DNA from 2 places in the Streptomyces sp. NPDC048057 genome. Region 1 is predicted to be linked to the other one. Evidence: riboswitches for the same ligand, from Rfam matches in the RefSeq annotation. Region 1 holds a riboswitch; the other holds the start of a gene.

Region 1 (7,669 bases):
GGCCGCGGGCCGCCCGGGCCGCACCCGGCCCGCCTAGCATCGAGGACGACACGGAAGACGACAGCGGGAACGGCAGTGTCCGGGAAAGGCAGGGACGACGATGGCGGTACGGGAGATCTTCGCCGGTTTGCCGTGGTGGGTGAAGTGGGTCGCGGTCCCGCTGGTCGCGCTCGCGATCTTCGGCGGTCTGATCGCGAACGTCGTCGGCTTCGTGATCGGTCTGCTCTTCAAGATGTTGGTGTTCGTCGCCCTCATCGGCGGACTGATCTTCGTCGTACGGAAGTTCAAGGGATCATCGAACTCCCGCGGGGAGTGGTAACCACTGGGCGGTACTGCTTTAACCCAGGCGAGGGAACCCAGGCCCAACGCAGGGTCCAGTTGGTTGAATGGCCATTACAGTGGCAGTCCGCCGCTGGGCATCCGGTTTCACCACCCCTAGTGCGCCCTGTTGTGCACCCGCGAGCGCTCCCCCGTCGGGGAGACGTGGGAACCCGGGCAGCCCGGCGCGGCGGATCCACGGGGACGGCCCCCGCGGGCGGGCGAGTCGTCCGTCACCACGTCAGGACATTCTGGGGGTGATTCGTGGCCACGGCGGCGAGCGACGGTGCTCCCCCCACCCTGATCACATCCGTGCAGCGGGCGCTCAGACTGCTGGAGGCGGCCTCCGCGCACCCGGCGGGCGCGCCCGCGAAGGTGCTGGCCCGGCAGGCCCGCCTCCCCCTTCCCACCGCGTACCACCTGCTGCGCACCCTGGCGCACGAGGGGTATCTGCGCCGTGAGAAGGGGGTGTTCGTACTCGGGGACGCCCTGGAGCGGCTGACCCCGGTCGGCGCGACGGCGCAGAATCGTCGCAGCAAGCTGGAGGAGTCGCTGGAGCACTGGCGGGACGCGATCGGCGTGCCCGTCTACTTCGCGGTCTACCGCGAGGGCGAGATCGACATCGCCGGCATCGCCGACGCCCCGCACGCCCCCGCAGTCCGCGAGTGGGCCGACTTCCGCGCGACCGGGCACGCACACGCCCTCGGGCAGTGCCTGCTCGGCCAGCTCGACGAGGCGGCCCTCCACGACCACCTCGACCGCTACCCGGTGCGGCCCCTGACGCCCTGCTCCGTACCGGACCGGCGCACCCTGCTGGACCGGATCGCGGCGCGCAGGCGCATGGACTCCGTGATCGAACGCCAGGAGTACGCGGCCGGCACGGTCTGCGCCGCCATCCCCATCACCGCCGGCTCCGGCGCCGCCGCGATGGCGATATCCCTCCCGCTCGACCAGGAGGAACGATTGCTCCCGGCGATCGAGCAACTGAGAACGGGGATAGGCAGCCTGCTGGGTTCCCTCGCCTTCTCTATCAGTATCTGAAAAATCACTCCTTGTAGTCCTCTGGTCGCATACAGCACGATTGTTGGGAGAGGTTCAGGGGTATCCTCCCTGACCCGTTTTCTGCTGACTTCATCCAGAAGGCTGCCAACCAGGCCCGATCCGGGCCTCCTTCACTGCGGGGTACACGATGCGCGACGAGTCGGTCCAGGCCGAGGTCCTGATGAACTTCCTTGTCTCCGAGGAGCTCTCGTTCCGGATCCCGGTGGAGCTCCGGTACGAGGTCGAGGATCCGTACGCCGTGCGGATGACCTTCCACCTGCCCGGTGACGCCCCGGTGACCTGGGCCTTCAGCCGCGATCTGCTGCTCGACGGAATCGTCGGGCCGAGCGGGGACGGCGACGTGCACATCGCGCCGATGGGCCCCGGCGAACTCGCCGACCTGGGCATCCGGCTCCAGGTCGGCGGGGACTGCGCGTACTTCCAGGTGAGCGCCGCCCCCGTGGTCGCCTTCCTCGACCGCACCGATCGCCTGGTCCCGCTCGGCCAGGAGCGGACCTTCGGCGACTTCGACACCGACCTGGAACAGGTGCTCAGGTCCATCCTCACCGGGGAGAACGCGGGCTGAGCGGCCCTGGGACACGCCCTGGCGCCGCTACTTCTTGCGGCGCCGGCCCCGGCCCGAACCACGGCTCGCGGGCACCGCCCCGCCGGGCTGCGGACGGTCGGCGGAGACCACCAGCGCCGCGAGCGCGGTGGTCACCGGGACGGAGGCGACCAGTCCGATCGACCCCACGAGGGTCCGGACGATCTCCTCCGCCACCAACTCGCTGTTGGCGACCGTCGCCACCCCGCTCTGCGCGATGGTGAAGAGCAGCAGCAGCGGCAGTGCGGCACCCGCGTAGGCGAGCACCAGCGTGTTCACCACGGAGGCGATGTGGTCGCGGCCGATCCGGATGGCCGCGCGGTACAGCGCCCGCGGCCCCATGGTCGGATCCGCCTGCCGCAGCTCCCACACGGCCGAGGTCTGGGTCACCGTCACGTCGTCGAGCACCCCGAGCGAGCCGATGATGACCCCCGCCAGCAGCAGACCGCTCATGTCGATCTCCGGATAGAGACCGTGGATCAGGCCGGTGTTGTCGTCGGTGTTGCCCGACAGCACCGCCCACTCGATGAAGACCGAGCCGAGCAGCCCGATCAGCAGCAGCGAGATCAGCGTGCCGAGGACCGCGACCGAGGTGCGCGCCGTCAGCCCGTGACACATGTAGAGCGCGATCAGCATGATGGCGCTCGCCCCGACCACCGCGACCACCAGCGGATTGGACCCCGCCAAGATCGCCGGCAGGATGAACAGCGTCAGTACGGCGAACGAGATGACCAGCGCGATCAGCGCCATCACCCCGCGCATCCGCCCCACCAGCACCACGGCGAGGGCGAAGATCCCGGCCACCACCGCCAGCGGGACCTTCCGGTTCACGTCGATGACGGCGTACTGGAGGTCCGGCGGAGCGTCCGGGGCGTACGCCACCACGACCTCCTGGTCCTTCTCCAACTGCCGCACCGCGTCCGGCTGGACGACCTCCGCGAAGACGCGGCCCTTGTGCTGGCCGGAGTCGATCCTGATGGTGGCCTTCTTGCACTCGCCTTCCTGCGCGGCGATCGCCTCCCGCCCCTGGGGCGTGCTGGTGTCCCCGGTCGCGGGCACCTGGGCGGAGTTCACGGACTTGCAGTCGATGCGCTCGATCCGGGTCACCGTGGCCTGTTCGGTCTGTCGGTCGAAGCCCACGCCGGTGCGCTCGTGGCCGGGCGCGGAGCCGGGCCACAGGACGACCAGACCCACGGCGACGGCCGTGGCGAAAGGAATCAGCACCGCGGCGATGACCCGACGCAGATGCCGCGAGACGGGCGCGGCGGGCCCGTGCCCGTGGCTGTGCCCATGTCCGTGGCCGTGTCCGTGGCCGTGTTGGTGGCCGTGTTCCTGGCCGGGCGCGGGCTGGGGAGCAGGGCCCTGCTGGGGGCCGGGCGGTGATGACGTCACCGACCGATCATCGCAAGAACGGCAGGGGCCCCCTGGTCAGCACGCCAGAAATGACGCTAGCGTGGTGCCACCTTTGCACACGCGGGAGCTCGGAGCACCGGGCTGAGAGGGCGCTGACCTCCGTAGACGTACTGCAGGGCCGGCCGCGAGAGCGCCGGCCCGCCACACGTCGCGGACACCGCTGCGTCGACCGCCGAACCTGTTACCGGGTAATGCCGGCGTAGGGAGTAGGTCTTCCATGACCGTTCAGGACGCACGCACGCCTGCCGTCGAACCCGCTGTCGACGGCGCCCGCACACCGGGCTGGCACAAGGCATACGTCGAGGGTTCCCGCCCCGACCTGCGGGTGCCGGTCCGTCAGGTGCACCTCACCAACGGCCGGGACGTGACGCTGTACGACACGTCCGGCCCGTACACCGACCCCACCGTCGAGACCGACGTGCGCCGTGGGCTGGTCCCGCTGCGCGAGAGCTGGATCGTCGCCCGCGGCGACACCGAGGAGTACGCGGGCCGGCCCGTGCGCCCCGAGGACGACGGGATCAAGCACACCTCGCCCCGCGGTGGACTGCGCAACCTGGACGCGGTCTTCCCCGGGCGCCCGCGCCAGCCCCGGCGCGGTCGGGACGGCCGGGCGGTGACCCAACTCGCGTACGCCCGCCGCGGCGAGATCACCCCCGAGATGGAGTTCGTCGCCCTGCGGGAGAACGTCTCCCCCGAGGTCGTGCGGGACGAGATCGCGGCCGGCCGCGCGGTGCTGCCGGCCAACGTCAACCATCCGGAGATCGAGCCGATGATCATCGGCAAGCGGTTCCTGGTGAAGGTCAACGCCAACATCGGCAACTCCGCCGTGACCTCCTCCATCGAGGAGGAGGTGGAGAAGATGACCTGGGCCACCCGCTGGGGCGCCGACACGGTCATGGACCTGTCCACCGGTCGCAACATCCACACCACCCGGGAGTGGGTGCTGCGCAACTCCCCCGTGCCGATCGGCACCGTGCCGCTGTACCAGGCGCTGGAGAAGGTCGACGGCAGGGCGGAGGAGCTGACCTGGGAGATCTACAAGGACACCGTGATCGAACAGGCCGAGCAGGGCGTCGACTACATGACGGTGCACGCCGGCGTGCTGCTGCGGTACGTGCCGCTCACCGCCCGCCGCAAGACCGGCATCGTCTCCCGCGGCGGCTCGATCATGGCCGCCTGGTGCCTGGCGCACCACAAGGAGTCGTTCCTGTACGAGCACTTCGAGGAGCTGTGCGAGATCCTCGCCGCGTACGACGTGACGTACTCCCTCGGTGACGGGCTGCGGCCCGGCTCGATCGCGGACGCCAACGACGAGGCGCAGTTCGCCGAGTTGAAGACGCTGGGCGAGCTGAACAAGATCGCCAAGCGGATGAACGTGCAGACGATGATCGAGGGCCCCGGGCACGTGCCCATGCACAAGATCAAGGAGAACATCGACCTCCAGCAGGAGATCTGCGAGGAGGCGCCGTTCTACACCCTCGGCCCGCTCACCACGGACGTGGCACCGGCGTACGACCACATCACCTCCGGCATCGGCGCGGCGATGATCGCCTGGTGGGGCACGGCCATGCTCTGCTACGTGACGCCCAAGGAGCACCTGGGGCTGCCCAACCGGGACGACGTGAAGACCGGGGTGATCACGTACAAGATCGCGGCGCACGCGGCGGACCTCGCCAAGGGGCACCCGGGGGCGCAGGAGTGGGACGACGCGCTCTCCGACGCGCGGTTCGAGTTCCGCTGGGAGGACCAGTTCAACCTGGCGCTCGACCCGGACACCGCGCGCGAGTTCCACGACGAGACGCTGCCGGCCGAGCCGGCGAAGACGGCGCACTTCTGCTCGATGTGCGGCCCGAAGTTCTGCTCGATGAAGATCAGCCAGAGCATCTCGGAGCAGTTCGGCGGTGCCTCCGCACCGGACGCGACGGCGGAGGAGATCACCGAGGGGATGCTCCAGAAGTCCAAGGAGTTCGCGGCGAGCGGGAACAGGGTGTACCTGCCGATGGCCGAGTGACCGGCTGACTGAACGACCGGCCCGACGGACCGGCCGCGGGACCGACCGACCGCGCGGCCGGCCGACCGGGGAGCACGAGGAGTCAGGGGAACTCGGGGGGACGGGGGTACGGTGCGCGCCTCGCGGCCGCACCCTCGTACCGCGGCGGTGCCACGGCGCGGCCAGGTCACTCCGGGCGGTTCTCGGGGCCCCCGAAGTCCGGGCTGGTGAAGTCGGGGCTGGTGAAGGTGGGCCGCTGCCCCGCCGACTTGCCCTCGCTCGGACTGGAGTAGTCCGGGCTGTCGTACCCGACCTTCGGTATGCGGGTCACGGGCCGCGGCGGCGCTCCGGACACCGGGTCCGCGGCCGGGTCCTCCAGCGCGATCCGCAGGAACGGCAGGACGCCGCGCTCCAGCACCGCGTGCAGCCAGGCGTCCTTGGCGCGCGCCACCTCGTCGGGGAGTTCGTTCGACATCTCCTCGGCCGGCAGCTGCGTCGCGCTGTTGCGCAGCGCGGTGCGCAGGAGCCCGACCCCCGCGTACAGGATCGCCGCGGCGGTGAGGGCGGCGAAGAACCAGCCGGCCGACACCATGGTCTGGGCGAACGACGGCGGCGGGTCGAGCATCTTGAGGACGTACCCGACCAGCAGGAACAGCAGGGCGGCGATGCCCGCGAGGACCGGGGCGAGCACCGCGACCACGGCCGCGAAGCCGGCGCCGCTGCCGTCGCCGTCGACGTGGATCCTGGGCCGGTCCCGGTCGCCGGCGGACGCGGCGGAGGGCGAACGGGCCTCTTCGCGGATCCTGACGTAGTGCTCGTACTCGGGCGCGGCGGAGGCGGTGATCAGCGCCGTGGCGTTCAGGGCCATCGTGCGCAGCTGGGCCGCGTTCAGCCGCTGCCCCACGGTGGCGAGATCGGGCCGTTCATGGGCGTTGCGCAGCGCGTCTTCGAGGAGGCGCTCGAACTCGGCGCGGTCCTCGTTCTGCAGGTGCGGAGCGCTGTTCATGTGCATCCCCCGATGCTCCGTAAGGCCGGAAACACCCGTCCCGGACGGGCGGTTGGGCGTGGGTGGAGGAGTGCCTGCGTCGGTTAGGCCGATGGTAGAGCGGTTACGGCACGGAGTGACAGGGGTTTAGGTAAAACGCGTACCCGGCTTGCGTCAGCCGGGTAGCGGAAGCTGGACGACGAGCAGCTTTCCGGCCATCGTGACGCCGCCGTCCATGGCGATCGCCAATCCGTCCGCGTACACATGCGGCCCCTCGACGACCGGGCGGTCCCCGTCCTCGCCGTCCTCCGTGCCGACCTCGCCGAGCAGGTACGGAATGGGGCTGTGCCCGTGCACGATCCGGTTGCCGCCGTACGCGGAGAGCAGTTCGCGCACCGCGAGGGGCCCCGCCTCCTCGTCGCGGAAGGCGAACCGCTTGGTCATCTTGCGGAAGAGGTCCCAGCACTCGTCGGCGTCGTTGCGGGTGAGGATCTCGTGGACGGTGTCGTTCACGTCCTCGATCGTCTCGCCGTACTCCAGGTACGCGGTGGTGTCGGAGTGCAGCAGCAGGTGGCCGTCCTCCTCGACGACGGCGTCCAGCCGGGACATCCACTGGAGGTGGACGTCCTGGAGGCGGTCCATGTCGTTCTTCTGGCCGCCGTTGAGCAGCCAGGCCGCCTGGAAGGTGGCGGTGCCGGCGCCGGAGTTCACCGGGGTGTCCGAGAACCGCTTGGCGCCGAGGAGCAGCAGTTCGTGGTTGCCCATCAGGGCCTTGCAGTAGCCGCCGGCGGCGGCGGCCTCGGCGGAGAGCCGCATCACCAGGTCGATGACGCCGATGCCGTCGGGGCCGCGGTCGGTGAAGTCGCCGAGGAACCAGAGGCGGGCGTTGCCGGCGGCCCAGTTGCCGTCGGCGTCGATCAGGCCCTGGGCGGCGAGGGCGGCGACCAGCTCGTCGAGGTAGCCGTGGACGTCGCCGACGACGTACAGCGGGCCGGGGCCGTCGGCGGCGGGCGCCGGGGCGACGACCGCGCCGGGCTGGAGCTGGACGGTGAGGTCGTCGGGCCCGCTGCGGCTGATGACGGGGAGGTCGCGCTCGGTGGGGGTGTAGCCCTCGGGCATCTCGTCCTCCGGCAGGGCGTTGCCGGGGTGGTCTCCGGGGTGGGAGGCGTGGGGCTGGTGCTCCGTGGGGTACGCCGGGGGTGCTGGCGGCGCGGGGTGGCTGACCTGCACCGGGGGCTGGTGCTGCTCGGGCGTCCCCTGCTGCTCCTGCGGCCTCTGCTGCTCCTGGTAGGGCTGGGATTCGCCGTACGGCTGCGGC
Region 2 (7,669 bases), on a different contig from region 1:
CGCAGGTCCAACGGCGGCTCGTCGAGCGTGATCAGGAAGCCGAAGCCCACCGTCACCGCCGAGACCCCGAGCGGCAGCATCAGCAGCGCGTCGAAGCCACGCACCAGCCGCCCCGCCCCGCGCTCCCGCCCCTCGGGCCCGGGCCGCCGCGCCAGCGCCGCCGCCGCGAGCCCGCCCACGACGACCGCGATCGCGGTCGCGGCCAGCGCGTACCGCAGCGAGTTCCCCACGGCGTGCACCGGTGGTACGAGGAAGGCGCCCCCGCTCGCGTCGAGCGAGCCGAGCGCCCGGTAGTAGTCGAAGCCGTAGCCGTCGGGAGTGGACAGCGAGCGCTCCACCAGGACGCCCAGCGGCACCAGCACCAGCAGCACGACCGTGGTCAGCACCCCGCCGAGCAGCGCCCACTGCCGCGCCCCGCGCGGCCGGCGGGCGGTGGAGGCCGGGTCCACCAGCGTCAACGCGCCCTCCCGGCGCCGTACCGTCCACGCGTGCACGCCCAGCACCGCGCCGACGGCGGCGAACTGCACCAGGGTCAGGACGGCGGCCGTGCGCAGGTCCAGCAGTTGCGCGGTCTGCCGGTAGATCTCCACTTCCAGGGTCGAGAAGCCGGGCCCGCCCAGGATCTGGACCACGCCGAAGGAGGTGAAGGTGAAGAGGAAGACCATCAGCGCCGCGGCGGCCAGGGACGGCGCGAGCGCCGGGAGCGTGACCGTGCGCCAGGCGGCGAAGCGCCCCGCGCCCAGCACTCGCGCCGCCTCCTCCTGGCGCGGGTCGAGCTGCGCCCACAGGCCGCCCACGGTCCGCACCACCACGGCGTAGTTGAAGAAGACGTGGGCGAGGAGGATCGCCCACACAGTGGTGTCGAGGCGGATCCCCCACGCCTCGTCGAGCAGTCCGCCGCGACCCAGCAGCGCCAGGAAGGCGGTGCCGACGACGACGGTCGGCAGCACGAACGGCACGGTCACCACCGCCCGCAGCAGCCGCTTGCCCGGGAAGTCGTAGCGGGCCGTGACGTACGCCCCCGGCAGCGCGACGAACAGGGTGAGCGCGGTCGACGCCAGCGCCTGCCAGGTGGTGAACCACAGCACGTCGAGGACGTCCGGGCGGCCCAGCACCTCGCCGATGCGCCCGAACTGCCAACGCCCGCCGTCCCGCAGCCCGCGGCCGACGATCGCGGCCACGGGGTACGCGAAGAAGACGCCGAAGAACGCGACGGGCAGCGCCATCAGGGCGAGCCGTGTCGCGTTCCCCGTGCGGGGCGCCCGGCCGCGGCGCCCCGCCGCGGGCCGGGTCACTTCACCACGAGCGAGGACCACGTCTGAACCCACTGCTCACGGTTCTTGGAGATGGTGTCGGGCGCCAGCGTCGTCGGCTTCTCGACCACCGCGCCGTGCCGGGTGAACAGCTCGGGCAGCTTCGCCCCGCTGACCACCGGGTTGACGAACATGTTCAGCGGCATGTCCTCCTGGAACGTCTTGGAGACCATGAAGTCCAGCAGGGCCTTGCCGCCGGCCTCGTTCTTCGCGCCCTTCAGCAGGCCCGCGAACTCGACCTGCCGGAAGCAGGTCCCGGTGGCGACCCCGGTGGGCGCCTCGGCCGGCTGCGGGTCGGCGAACAGCACCTCGACGGGCGGGCTGGAGGCGTACGAGACCACCAGCGGCCGGTCGGCCTTGGCCTTCTTGCCCCCGGCGGACCCGGAGAACTCCTCGTTGTACGCCTGCTCCCAGCCGTCGACGACCTTGACTCCGTTGCCCTTGAGCTGCTTCCAGTAGTCCTGCCAACCGTCCTCGCCGAAGTGCGCGACGGTGCCGAGGACGAAGCTGAGGCCCGGGGAGGACGTGGCCGCGTTCTCCACGACGAGCAGGTCCTTGTACTCGGGCTTGGCCAGGTCCTCGAAGGTCTGCGGCGGCGCGAGCTTCTTGTCGGCGAAGTACTTCTTGTCGTAGTTGACGCAGACGTCGCCGGTGTCGATCGGGGTGACCCGGTGCTTGTCCTTGTCGAGTTGCACGGTCGCCGGCACCTGGTCGAGGCCCTTGGCCTCGTGGGGCGTGAAGAGGCCGTTGTCGAGCGCGCGGGACAGCAGGGTGTTGTCGACGCCGAAGAACACGTCGCCCTGCGGGGAGCCCTTCGTCAGGATCTCCTTGTTGAGCGCGACCGCGGTGTCCCCGCTCTTGAGGACCTTGACCGTGTAGCCGGTCTGCCGGGTGAACTCCTTGAGCACGGCCTCGGAGGCGGCGAAGGAGTCGTGGCTCACCAGCGTGACCGTCTTCGAGCCCTTGCCGTCGCCGTCCTTGGCTCCGGAGTCACCGGAGGACTCCCCGCCGCAGGCGGCGAGCACGCTCACGCCGAGCGCCGCGGCCAGCGCGGCGACCGTCTTCTTCCTGATACTGCTCACGGATCGATTCCTCCTGGGGGTGGCCAGGAAGAGACGCGGCCCGGCCCGGTCTCGTCGAAGACGCGGGCAGGGCGCAACAGCTTGAGTGGTGACCGAACTTCCTACCCAGAATGACCTGGGCGAGGTTCAGAGGGTCTGCGGTCTGATGGGTACCGCACTCTCAGCGCTGTGGCGCTCCCCTGTCGGATTTATGCAGATGTACGGGTCAGACTACAAGGTCAGCCGCAGGCGGCGGCAGGGGCGGGTGCCTGCGCACCCCGCACGCTGAAGGCGCAGTGCGCCCGCCTCGCGACCCGACCCGTGCACGACCCCCGTCGTCAGCGCTCGGACGCGGCGAGCTGTCCGCACGCCCCGTCGATCTCCTGCCCCCGGGTGTCCCGCACCGTGACCGGGACCCCGTGGGCCGCGATCGCTGCGACGAAGGCCCGCTCGTCCTCCGGCCGGGACGCGGTCCACTTCGACCCCGGAGTCGGGTTCAGCGGGATCAGGTTCACATGGACGCGCCGCCCCTTGAGCAGCCGGCCCAACAGGTCACCGCGCCACGCGTGGTCGTTGATGTCGCGGATCAGCGCGTACTCGATGGAGACGCGACGACCCGACTTCTCCGCGTACTCCCACGCGGCGTCCAGGACCTCGCGGACCTTCCAGCGGGTGTTCACCGGGACGAGGGTGTCACGCAGTTCGTCGTCCGGGGCGTGCAAGGACACCGCGAGCCGGCACTTGAAGCCCTCGTCCGCGAAGCGCAGCATCGCCGGCACCAGACCGACGGTGGAGACCGTGATCCCGCGCTGGGACAGCCCGAGGCCGTCGGGCTCGGGGTCGGTGAGCCGACGGATCGCGCCCACCACCCGCTTGTAGTTCGCCAGCGGCTCGCCCATGCCCATGAAGACGATGTTCGACAGCCGGGCGGGGCCGCCGGGCACCTCGCCGTCGCGCAGCGACCGCATCCCGTCCACGATCTGGTGCACGATCTCCGCGGTCGACAAGTTGCGGTCGAGCCCGGCCTGGCCGGTGGCGCAGAACGGGCAGTTCATCCCGCAGCCGGCCTGGGACGAGATGCACATCGTCACCCGGTCGGGATAGCGCATCAGCACGGACTCGACGAGCGTCCCGTCGTGCAGCCGCCACAGGGTCTTGCGGGTGGTGTCCTCGTCGCAGGAGATGTGCCGCACGACCGACATCAGGTCGGGCAGCAGCTCCGCGGCCAGCTTCTCCCGCGCGGCGGCAGGGATGTCGGTCCACTGAGCCGGGTCGTGCGCGTACCGGGCGAAGTAGTGCTGCGACAGCTGCTTGGCGCGGAAGGGCTTCTCGCCGATCGCGGCGACGGCGTCCTTCCGCTCGGCGGGCGAGAGGTCGGCAAGGTGCCTCGGGGGCTTCTTGGCTCCGCGGGGCGCGATGAATGTGAGTTCTCCGGGCTTGGGCATGGTCCATCCAGTGTCGCAGAGATACGACGAAGGGCTCGCCATCCTGTGGATAACAAGCCCTTCACCGTGAAGCCGCAGGTCAGCCGCTTCCTACGAACACCACGAACAGCAGCCAAACCACCGGCGCCGTCGGCAGCAACGAATCCAGCCGGTCCATGATGCCGCCGTGGCCCGGCAGCAGCGTGCCCATGTCCTTGATGCCGAGGTCACGCTTGATCATCGACTCGCCGAGGTCTCCCAGCGTCGCGCTGACCGCCACCGCGAGGCCCAGCAGCAGGCCCTGCCACCAGGTGCCGTCGTCGATCATGAACTGCATGCACAGCGCGCCCGCCACCATGGCGAAGCCCACCGCCCCGAACAGCCCCTCGCGGGTCTTCCCGGGGCTGATGCGCGGAGCGAGCTTGCGCTTGCCGAAGCGCCAGCCGACCGCGTAGGCGCCGGTGTCGCTGACCACCGTGAGCAGCAGGAACGCGAACACGCGCCGGGCACCGTCGTCGGCCGTGAGCATCATGGCGACGAAGGTCGCCAGGAACGGCACGTAGAACACGGCGAAGATCCCCGCCGTGACGTCCTTCAGGTACCCCTCGGGCGGCTCCGTCATCCGCCACACCAGCACGGCGAGCGCCGTGAGCGCCGTGGCGACCCAGGCTCCCTCCGCACCGCGCACGTACCCGGCGACGACCATCGCCGCACCACCGACGGCGAGCGGCACCAGCGGAGCCTTGATCTCCTTGCGCTCCGCCAGCCGGGAGGTGAGCTCCCACAGGCCGACCACGACCGCGACCACGACCACGCCGACGAACACGGCCTTGACGAAGAAGAGCGACGCGATGATCACCGCACCGAGGCCGACGCCTACCCCTATGGCCGCCCGCAGGTCACGGCCGGCACGCTTCTTCCCGTTGCTCTCCGCCGTGCGCCTGGCACCGGCCCGGCCCGCCGGCTGACCGGGCTGCTGCTGCTCGGCGGGCGGTGCGACCGGCTCCGTCGAACCCGTACCCGCCCCTCGTTCGTGCCCCGCGTGCGCCCCCCGGTCCTTCGGACCGGACGGGCCGCCCGTACGGCGTCTGTGCGACGACTCGGGTGCCGGCGGCGGTCCACCGGCACCGGGTGCCGGCTCCCGCGGAACCTCGTCACGGAACAGCGGACCGCTCAGTCGGGAGGACTCCCGACCGCTGTCGTCCCTGTGGTCGCGGTCGCCGGGACCGCCTGCGTCTCTACCTGCGTCGGGGAAGTCCGGCACGATGGGCATGGGCCGAGTCTGCTGTGCCTCATGCCCATCGTAGGCGGGACCCGCCGAGGCAGGGCCCTGGTCGTGCGGACGCCACCCTCCGACGTAGTTGGCCCTCTGTGGGGCCCCCCAGGAAGCGTCGTTCATCAGACTTCGAGCAGCTCGGCTTCCTTGTGCTTGAGCAGCTCGTCGACCTGCGCCACGTACTTGGCGGTGGTGTCGTCGAGCTCCTTCTCGGCGCGGCGGCCCTCGTCCTCGCCGACCTCGCCGTCCTTGACGAACTTGTCGATGGTCTCCTTGGCCTTGCGGCGCACGGCGCGGATCGAGATCTTTGCGTCCTCGGCCTTGCCCTTGGCGACCTTGATGTACTCGCGGCGGCGCTCTTCGGTCAGCTCCGGGAAGACCACACGGATGATGTTGCCGTCGTTGCTCGGGTTGACCCCGAGGTCGGAGTCGCGGATCGCCTGCTCGATGTTGCGCAGCGCGGACTTGTCGAACGGCGTGACCACGGCCATGCGCGGCTCGGGCACCGAGAACGAGGCGAGCTGGTTGATCGGGGTCAGCGCACCGTAGTAGTCGGCCACGATCTTGTTGAACATCGCCGGGTGCGCACGCCCGGTGCGAATCGCGGCGAAGTCATCCTTGGCGACCAGGACGGCCTTCTCCATCTTCTCCTCTGCTTCGAGGAGGGTCTCTTCGATCACCACTTGCTCCTGCGTGTCTTGAGTAGGCCCGGCTGACAACTGCCCGGTCGGGCGGAACCTGTGTCGCGTCTTCCCTGCACGGTGTCCGACCGGCAGGGCTTTGTCTATCCCCGGACATCCTCGGGCATCCGTTCCCCGGACGCCCGGGACACCCCCCGGTTCAGGACCGGGTGCCCTTGTCGCTCACGAGCGTGCCGATCTTCTCACCCCGTACGGCCCGCGCGATATTGCCCTCGGCCAAGAGCTCGAAGACGAGGATCGGCAGGGCGTTGTCACGGCAGAGGGTGATGGCCGTGGCGTCGGCGACCTTGAGGTCCTTGGTGATGACCTCGCCGTACTCGAGTGCGTCGTACTTCACCGCGGCCGGGTTGGTCCTGGGGTCGGAGTCGTACACCCCGTCCACGCCGTTCTTGCCCATCAACAGGGCTTCGGCGTCGATCTCCAGGGCGCGCTGGGCCGCGGTGGTGTCGGTGGAGAAGTACGGCATGCCCATGCCGGCGCCGAAGATGACGACGCGCCCCTTCTCCAGGTGGCGCACGGCGCGCAGCGGGATGTAGGGCTCGGCGACCTGGCTCATGGTGATGGCGGTCTGGACGCGGGAGTCGATGCCCTCCTTCTCCAGGAAGTCCTGGAGGGCGAGGCAGTTCATCACCGTTCCGAGCATGCCCATGTAGTCGGAGCGGGCCCGGTCCATGCCGCGCACCTGCAGTTCGGCGCCGCGGAAGAAGTTGCCGCCGCCGATGACGATCGCGATCTGGGCGCCGTTGCGGACGACCGCGGCGATCTCACGGGCGATGGCGTGCACGACGTCGGGGTCCACGCCGAGGCCCCCGCCGCCGGAGAACGCCTCTCCCGAGAGCTTCAGCATGAAGCGTCCGGCACCGGCCTTGGCGTTGGGCTTGGTCACGTCGTGCTTCCCGTCGTGGTCGGTGTTGTCGCCGGCTGCCATGTTGGCGTCCACGCCCTGGTTCATGGAGATCTCCTCGTGCACATACGAGGAAGGCCATCGCCGCGGGTACTGGTGTCCCTGTCGGCAATGGCCTCCTCGTCACATCTGCGGTCGTTCCGGCGCTCCGGGCGCGGTGGTGGCGCCCGGGGCCCACGCGGCCGATGACTGCGTGGGAAACCCTATCGGGCCCCCGGATCGATCGCGTACTCGACGTACCCGCGCAGCCGTCCTCGCGGCCCGCGTACGCGAGTACTCGCGTTCTCTGGGTGGCGGATCAGGCGCCGACGCGGATGCGCGCGAAGCGCTTCAGCTCGACACCGGCCTCGTCGAGAACCTTCTTGACGGACTTCTTGTTGTCCTTCGCGAACGGCTGGTCGAGGAGGGTGACCTCCTTGAAGAAGCCGTTGACGCGACCCTCGACGATCTTCGGCAGGGCGGCCTCGGGCTTGCCCTCCTCGCGCGAGGTGGCCTCGGCGACGCGGCGCTCGTTCTCGACGACCTCGGCCGGAACGTCCTCACGGGTGAGGTACTTCGGCGAGAAGGCGGCGACGTGCTGGGCGACGTCCTTGGCGACCTCGGCGTTCGCGGCGCTGAGCTCGACCAGGACGCCGACCTGCGGCGGCAGGTCCGGCATGGTGCGGTGCAGGTAGACGCCGACGTACGCACCGGAGAACTGCGCGAAGCGGTCGAGGACGATCTTCTCGCCGAGGTTGGCGTTGGCCTCGTCGACGTACGCCTGGACGGTCTTGCCGGCCTCGATCTCGGACGCGAGCAGGGCGTCCAGGTCGGCCGGGGAGGTCGCGGCGACGTGCGCGGCCAGGGCGTTGGCGACGGCCAGGAACTTCTCGCCCTTGGCGACGAAGTCCGTCTCGCACTTCAGCTCCAGCAGGACACCGGAGGTCTTGTCGTCCGAGATGAGGGAGACGACGGCGCCGTTCTCAGCGCTGCGGCCCTCGCGCTTGGCGA

What was found. Region 1 has a riboswitch for thiamine pyrophosphate ahead of thiC (phosphomethylpyrimidine synthase ThiC). Riboswitches for the same ligand answer to the same signal wherever they lie in the genome.
Region 2: it holds a riboswitch for thiamine pyrophosphate, as region 1 does, so the genes downstream of both, AB0E05_RS08595 (thiamine ABC transporter substrate-binding protein) here and thiC (phosphomethylpyrimidine synthase ThiC) in region 1, are expected to answer to the same signal.

Annotation. Positions count from the first base shown of each region.
Region 1 covers NZ_JBEZNF010000004.1:234,706-242,374, reverse strand. The annotation lists gene AB0E05_RS06410 (DUF5326 family protein) at 101-319, shown strand; gene AB0E05_RS06405 (IclR family transcriptional regulator C-terminal domain-containing protein) at 583-1,359, shown strand; gene AB0E05_RS06400 (SsgA family sporulation/cell division regulator) at 1,508-1,945, shown strand; gene AB0E05_RS06395 (YibE/F family protein) at 1,973-3,355, opposite strand; TPP riboswitch at 3,427-3,599, shown strand; gene thiC (phosphomethylpyrimidine synthase ThiC) at 3,594-5,387, shown strand; gene AB0E05_RS06385 (hypothetical protein) at 5,554-6,378, opposite strand; gene AB0E05_RS06380 (metallophosphoesterase) at 6,526-7,669, opposite strand, start outside.
Region 2 covers NZ_JBEZNF010000006.1:92,831-100,499, forward strand. The annotation lists gene AB0E05_RS08590 (iron ABC transporter permease) at 1-1,226, opposite strand, end outside; gene AB0E05_RS08595 (thiamine ABC transporter substrate-binding protein) at 1,292-2,395, opposite strand; TPP riboswitch at 2,476-2,586, opposite strand; gene rlmN (23S rRNA (adenine(2503)-C(2))-methyltransferase RlmN) at 2,713-3,819, opposite strand; gene AB0E05_RS08605 (phosphatidate cytidylyltransferase) at 3,899-5,197, opposite strand; gene frr (ribosome recycling factor) at 5,197-5,754, opposite strand; gene pyrH (UMP kinase) at 5,915-6,727, opposite strand; gene tsf (translation elongation factor Ts) at 6,978-7,669, opposite strand, start outside.